2 regions of the Marinobacter sp. LQ44 genome follow, and region 2 is predicted to be linked to the other one. Evidence: riboswitches for the same ligand, from Rfam matches in the RefSeq annotation. Region 2 holds a riboswitch; the other holds the start of a gene.
The links. Region 2 has a riboswitch for cobalamin ahead of ASQ50_RS11075 (ribonucleoside-diphosphate reductase subunit alpha). Riboswitches for the same ligand answer to the same signal wherever they lie in the genome.

Region 1 (3,687 bases), 300 kb from region 2:
GTTCTTGCACTTGCCTGCAGCTGGGTGCTGCCCGGAGGTTCAGGATGACGGCCTTCGACCTTCCTGAATCCCCGGAGCATGGTGGGCGGTTACAGGCTGCAATACAGCGTTGGGGCATTCCCCGCGAGCAATGGCTTGATCTGTCCACCGGCATCAATCCGGTACCCTGGCCGGTTCCGGCCATTCCACCAGAGGTCTGGCAACGACTGCCAGAGCCGGACGATGGGCTGGAGGAGATCATCCGTAGCTGGGCAGGTGCGCCCGAGCGGGCCAGCTGCCTGCCGGTGGCGGGATCCCAGGCGGCGATCATGGCCCTGCCCGCCGTGCGCGCCAGGGTACATGGTCTTGGTCGGGTGGCGGTGCCTGTGCCGGGATATCGCGAGCATGGTCACGCCTGGCGTCGCGCCGGTTTCGAGGTGGTGGCGATACCTGAGCAGGCAACAGATCAAGACGATCTGACCTGGCTGGATTCTGTGGATGTTGTGGTGTGGATACAGCCGAATAATCCGACCGGGCAACTGGTCGATCCGGCCCGTCTTCTGCTATGGCACCAACGATTGCAGGCACGTGGGGGCTGGCTGGTACTTGATCAGGCCTTTGTTGAGGGAGAGCCCGGGTTTGGGTTGGAACCCTGGGCGGGTGCGCCGGGTCTGATACTTCTGCGATCCTTGGGCAAGTTTTTCGGCCTGGCCGGAATGCGCGCTGGGGCTGTGTTGGCTGAACCTGAGCTGACCCGTGCGGTGGCTTTTGAATTGGGCCCCTGGACCGTCAGTGGCCCGGCGCGTTACCTGATGGCAAGAGCTCTGGCTGACAGGGCATGGCAGATAGAGGCGCGGGGCAGGCTGCAGACGTCACGGCTGCGGATGGACGGCCTGCTCAGGACATCTGGCATGCCGGCAGCTACCGGCACGTTGCTGTTTCGCACGCTCCATCACGAAAAGGCAGCACAAATAGCCGACGAGTTGGCCCGTCGTGCCATCCTGGTGCGGTGGTTTGATGAGCCGTCAGCCCTGCGCTTCGGTTTGCCGCCTGATGAGTCCGGGTGGCAACGTCTGGGAAGTGCGTTGTCTGAATTAACATATCTCATTGACCACCCCCACCCCGGTTGATAGTCTTGCCGGCAATTTCAGGTGCTCTGAGCATTCCAACCGGACTGGCGATAGTCCGGCGAATGCAACGAGTGAAACGGGAAGCCGGTGAAAACCCGGCGCTGCCCCCGCAACGGTAATCAGGTGAAAGGCAATCCGATGCGCCACTGTGCCTCTGGCATGGGAAGGTGATTGCCCCGGAGCAACAGCTCCACCTGGGAGCCCGGAGACCGGCCTGGAATGTGGAGCCATGAGTTCCAGACACCTACGTTGCGGAGGGCAGCGGCGGTGGGTGAACCGGCCAATGCAACTGATCGACGCCCCTCCACCCTCCGTCAAAACAGACATTTCTCCTCCGCATGAATCAGTATCAACCGCACGGGTGAGTGCGGTGCGAAGCGAGTGAAGAAATGAAGCGTTCCAAAGTCCTGTCTGCCCTTGTGTTCCTACCGTTTGCCCTACCGGCGGCGGGTTCAGAGTCTGAAACCGACCTGGATACTCTCGAGCCTATTGTTGTAACTGCCACGCTTGGCCCCCGCACGGTGGGCGAAAGCCTGTCTTCGGTGACGGTCATTGAAGAAGAAGCCATCCGTCGTGAGGCGCCTGCCGAATTCACAGATCTGCTGGCGGCGCAGCCGGGCATTGATCTGGTCACCAACGGTTCCTATGGTAAGAACACCAGTGTATTCACCCGCGGCACCGCGAATGATTCCACGGTCTTTCTGGTGGATGGTGTGCGCCTTCGTTCTGCCACCAGCGGTGGCGCGCCCTGGCAGTATTTTCCTGCTGATCTGGTCGAGCGCGTGGAAATCGTCAGGGGGCCCCGCAGTGCACTCTACGGGGCTGACGCGGTAGGCGGTGTCATACAGGCCTTCACACTGGATCCAAAGCACGGCAACCGAGGTTGGGTTGAAACTGGTGCAGGCAACTTCAACACTCAGAAGACCAGTGCTGGGGCATCGGCGACTCATGGCACGACCCGTTTCAGCCTCAGCGGGCTGCACAAGGAAACCGATGGCACCAGAATTGTGAAGGGTGACGAGGACAAAGGCTTTCGCAACACCGCTGGCGTCGGGCGTGTGGTCCATGAATTGCCGAGTGGCGGAGAGGCCAGCTTTGTCATCTTGCAGTCAGAGGGCAACACGGAGTTTGACGGCGGCAACACGGATTTTATGATCAGAACGCTCGGCGTTACATTGAACACACCCGTCAGTGACTATTGGGCGACGTCCATCCAGCTTTCAGAGTCCGCTGACGAGCAGGAGAGCTTCCGCACTGCCGGGGATTCGGTATTCAACACCAAAACCCGAACCGCACGATGGGAAAATACGTTCACCGCCGGCGTGCACGAGCTTGCGGTCGGGGGAGAGCTACAATCCGACGAAGTGAAAAGCACCATCGAGTTCGATGAGAACAGTCGCACCAATGCCGCGTTGTTCACCCAACTGCGCTTGAACTTCGGCCCTTCCGATATTCAGTTGTCATTTCGCGGCGACGACAACGAGGCATACGGTCGACAGGAAACCGGTGGCATTGCCCTTGGCCACTCGTTTGACCGTTCCCATCGGGTGCGGCTGAGTTATGGCACCTCTTTCCGGGCGCCCACGTTCAATGATCTTTACTATCCTTTGGAGATCTTCGATTTCGGTGGCAGTTATGCCGGCAACCCGGATCTCAAGCCGGAGGAAGGCGCGTCCGTGGAGCTGGGGCTTAGCGGTCGTTACCAGAACTGGTACTGGGATGCCGCTCTTTATCAGCTGGACGTAGAGAATCTGATTGAACTACAGAGCATCAACGGGGATCTCCGGCCTGCCAACGTAAGTGAAGCCCGTATTCGTGGGGCGGAGCTGACCTCCGGTCTTCGTGCGAACGGTTGGGATCTTGGGGTCAAGCTCACCTTGATGGATCCGCGAGATCGTGACACGGATAACCGCCTGCGTCGTCGCAGTCACCAATCGCTGCGGGTAGACCTGGACCGCCAAATGGGCGCCTGGAGCCTGGGAGGCACCGCTCTGGCCAGTGGTTACCGCTACGACGATGCGAATAATCAGAATCGGTTACCAGGTTACGTCACCTTCAACCTCCGTGCAGGATGGGAGTTTGCTCCGGACTGGACAGCACGGCTGACGCTTCAGAACGTTACGGATAAGGAATACGCGACGGCAACCCGATTTGATGGTTCAGGCTACCTGGCGGCGGGAACCGCAGGGTTTCTTTCGATTCGCTATGACTTCCGATAAAACTGCATAATCTTGCCGGGGAGGCGCCAGTGGGAAAGCTTAAGGGTGTGAGCATACTGCTCGGCTGGATGCTGCTGGCATCTCCGGCCCTGGCATCCTATGTCTGCGCCACGGATGATCTGGGCGAGGAGATATGCCTGGAACACCCGGCAAAACGCATTGCCGCACTTTCGCCTGGGGCGACAGAACTGGCATGGGCGGCGGGCGCCGGTGATCAGGTAGTTGCCGTGGTGGCTTACAGCGATTATCCCCCGGCAGCCCGAGAGGTCGCTTCAGTGGGTAGCCATACCCGCATGGATATGGAACGGCTGCTGGAGCTGCAGCCGGATCTTGTGATTGGCTGGGTAACCGGGAATCCG
Region 2 (3,687 bases):
CGTTGGGATCGTCTTCCCGCAGGGCCAGGCCCATGGCCACACGCATGAAGAACACCTGGGGCAGTTCCAGGCGGGCTTTGTTCCAGTGCAGGAAGTAGCGGTCGTACAGGGTTTGCAGGCCGAGGAAGCCAAATTGCAGATCCCGCTCGGGCTTCAGGGCTTCGGCCAGGCGTTCCAGATCAAAGGCCGCCAGGGCTTCGTCCAACAATTCGTAGCGGATACCGGCGTGGATAAACGCTGTCAGCGCCTGTGGATAAGTCTCCGCCAGCGTCTGGTTGCGGGGCAGGCCCAGGGCCTCGGCGGCTTCCAGCCGCAGCTGTTCCAGCAGCAGGCGGGCGGTCACGGCGCTGTAGTCCGGTTCCCGCTCAATGCGGCCCCGGGCGGTCATGATCAGCGCGGTCAGCACTTCGGTGCCCTCGATACCGTCGTACAGGTTGCGCAGGGCGTCTTCCACCAGGGATTCGCCGTCAATGCCGTCCAGCCCGGTGGCGGCCTGCTCTACCTGCTGTTTCATCAGTCCCAGATCCAGCGGCGCGATGCTACCGTCGCTCTTTTTCACGGTCAGGTGCGGGTGCGCTTCCACCGGTTCTTCACTGGCGCGCTTGCGGGCGTGTTCTTCCCGGTAGAGCACGTAAGCCCGGGCCACCTTTTGCTCTTCGGCCCGCATCAGGGCCAGTTCCACCTGGTCCTGAATGTCTTCAATATGCACTTTGCCACCGGCTTTCAGGCGCCGGCTGATGGCCTGCACCACCTGTTCGGTTACCCGATGCACGGCGTCGTTGATGCGGGCAGAGCCGGCGGCTTTATCGCCTTCCACGGCCAGGAACGCTTTGGTCACCGCCACACTGATTTTGGCGGGATTGAATCCAACCAGGGTGCCGTTGCGTTTAATAACTTGAAGGGATTGGGTATCGGTAGCGGGGGCCGGGGGTTCGGCAATGGCAGTGGCTGTCATGGTGCTCTCCTGAATTCGCGTTGGTTCCGTTTCACCCTCGCGAACGCAGTGGCACACCTTGCCCCGAATACAGGCAGGCCTGACCAATCTGCTCACCCTTGAATCGCGAAGGTGCAGTCCAGAAACCCATGGGGGGCTTCTGATCCCTGGCAGGTCTTCGGACTCAGGGGCGTGAACCTTTCAGCTCTGCCTAACGTGGCGACTTCCCGACTTGCGCCAGTGTCATCTTGCCACGCTCGTTCCCCAATACCGCTGCGCGTCAGTTCCGGATTCTCACCGGATTCCCGACTACCCTGCGATCAAAATGATCAGAGTTTGATCACAATATATGGTAGTTAACCAAGGATTTGGTCACTATATAGGGGTATTACAAACAAGACAATACCTGATGGACAGGTCCACATAAAAAAGGCCCCTCAAGGGGGCCAAACACGTGAAAGCAATGGTCAGTGGCTGATCATCCAGGGCCGCATAGACGGGAACATCTTCTTGCCGTCGGCGGTGTAGAACAGCATGTGTTTACCGTCCGACTTTTTCTTGCAGCCACAACTCTTGCGGTGCTCGGCGTCCCGGGCCCGCTGGTCGGCGGTGGAGATGATGGGCTCGTGCCTCGCCTTCTCATTCCGCGCCTCCGCGTTGCGGCGGGCCGGGTCCATGGCCAGGAGCTCCGGCGGCAGCACAATCACCCGGGGTGACAGCGCCTTGCAGGTGGGGCAATGGGCCGGGTTACCGGCTTCGGCCATGGCCCCCAGTTCCTGGAACAGCCCGTGTTCCCGGCATTTGTAGTCGTACAGTGGCATGGCTTACTCCTTGTCCGGTGAAAGGGGTACGTCGGTGCCCGGCGTGACCTTCCTGGTCGGTCCTTCCGCCGTGGGGTTGATGTCGAAGTCGAAGATCTCGGTCGGCAACCACAGGGTGGCGCAGGCGTTGGGCACATCCACCACGCCACTGATGTGGCCTTCCACCGGCGCACAGCCAAGCAACGCGTAGCCCTGAGCCGGGGTGTAACCGAACTTCGTCAGGTAGTTGATGGCGTTGAGGCAGGCCTGGCGGTAGGCCACGTGCACGTCCAGGTAGTGCTGCTGGCCCTCTTCATCCACCGAGATGCCCTCGAAGATCACATAGTCCTCGTAGCGCGGCTTGATGCTGCTGGGTTTGAAGACCGGGTTCTTGATGCCGTATTTGGCCATACCGTCCTTGATCAGGTTCACCCGCAGGTGAATCCAGCCGGCCATTTCGATGGCGCCGCAGAAGGTGATCTCGCCGTCGCCCTGGCTGAAGTGCAGGTCGCCCACCGACAGGCCTGCCCCCTTTACATAGACCGGGAAATACACCTTGGAACCACGGGACAAGTCCTTGATGTCGCAGTTACCACCGTGTTCCCGGGGCGGTACAGTGCGGGCGGCTTCCAGCGCCGCCTCTTTAGCGGCATCACCCGCCAGCTTGCCCAAGTGGGCGGTATCGGCGTAGGGCAGGTTCGCCAGGCCGGGCACCCGATCCGGCTCGGTGTCGTACAGTTCTTTCTCGCGCTTGTTCCACTCCGCCAGCATTTCCTTGGACGGCAGACAGCCGATCAGGCCCGGGTGGATCATGCCGGCAAATTCAACGTTGGGGATGTGGCGGGATTTGGTGAACATGCCGTTGAAGTCCCAGATGGATTTCTGGGCCTCCGGAAAGTGCTCGGTCAGAAAGCCGCCGCCGTTCTTCTTGGAGAAGAAACCGTTGAAGCCCCACTGGCTGTCCTTGAAGGCACCAATGTCGAGGATGTCCACTTCCAGCAGGTCGCCGGGTTCTGCGCCCTCCACGCCCACCGGGCCAGACAGGAAGTGAACCTGGGTCAGATCCACATCGCGCACGTCGTCGGCGCTGTCGTCGTTCTTGATCTGGCCACCGGTCCAGTCGTAACACTCGAGGATGAAGTCGTCCCCGGGCTTGACCATCGCCGCCATAGGAATGTCCGGATGCCAGCGGTTGTGTATGTTCTCGTTCTCGTACGCGGACTTGCTCAAATCGATCTTGATGAGTGTTTCGGCCATAGCGGTCGCTCCTTGGTTCTTGGCGTTCGGCGTCTAAGTTTGGGAACGCAGTGCCCGACGGCGCCTGCGCTGACCGTTCCACTATCCGCGATACGCCACCGGCGCGGTATTCGCGAATTACCCCCGGCACCTACGTCATTCGACGTATTGGCGCACCACTATCTCCTGCCCCTTGAGCTCGGCCAGAAATGAGGAATGCTCAGGATGCGCCAGCAACGCACGGGCCAGCGCCGGCTCCAGTTTCTGGCGGAACGCCCGTAGCATCTCGCGGGCGCCATAGCGGCTGTCGTAATCGCGGCACAACACACTGCGCAGCTCCACCGACAAATCCAGCGAGGCCTGTTTGCGGGCCAGGCGCTTGTTCAAGCCGGCCAGTTCGATGTCCAAAAGGGCATACAGCCACTGGTCTGTCAGGGGGTTGGACGTAAGAATCTGGTCAATCCGGTTCAGGAACTCCGGGTCGAAATGGCGGCGCAGGGCCTTGTCCCGAATGTTCTCCTGCGGGCCCGGCTCCAGCCCCAGCCAGCGGCGCCAGCCTCGCTGATAGCGGTGATGGTGCGCTTCCGCTTCCAGGGCTCCGGCGTTGCTGGTCATAAAGATCAGCGTGTTGCGGAAGTCGATTTCCCGGTTGCCGGAGGGGAACACCAGCCGGCCGGTATCGAGCACATTGAGCAGGGTCCGGGTGACCTCCTTGCT

Region 1: another riboswitch for cobalamin. It lies ahead of ASQ50_RS09765 (TonB-dependent receptor domain-containing protein); the one in region 2 lies ahead of ASQ50_RS11075 (ribonucleoside-diphosphate reductase subunit alpha).

The regions. Positions count from the first base shown of each region.
Region 1 is NZ_CP014754.1:2,096,420-2,100,106, reverse strand. It holds gene cbiB (adenosylcobinamide-phosphate synthase CbiB) at 1-48, shown strand, start outside; gene cobD (threonine-phosphate decarboxylase CobD) at 45-1,109, shown strand; cobalamin riboswitch at 1,138-1,342, shown strand; gene ASQ50_RS09765 (TonB-dependent receptor domain-containing protein) at 1,499-3,328, shown strand; gene ASQ50_RS09760 (cobalamin-binding protein) at 3,397-3,687, shown strand, end outside.
Region 2 is NZ_CP014754.1:2,400,668-2,404,354, reverse strand. It holds gene ASQ50_RS11075 (ribonucleoside-diphosphate reductase subunit alpha) at 1-955, opposite strand, end outside; cobalamin riboswitch at 1,086-1,283, opposite strand; gene ASQ50_RS11070 (zinc ribbon domain-containing protein) at 1,402-1,755, opposite strand; gene fmdA (formamidase) at 1,759-2,991, opposite strand; gene ASQ50_RS11060 (AAA family ATPase) at 3,127-3,687, opposite strand, start outside.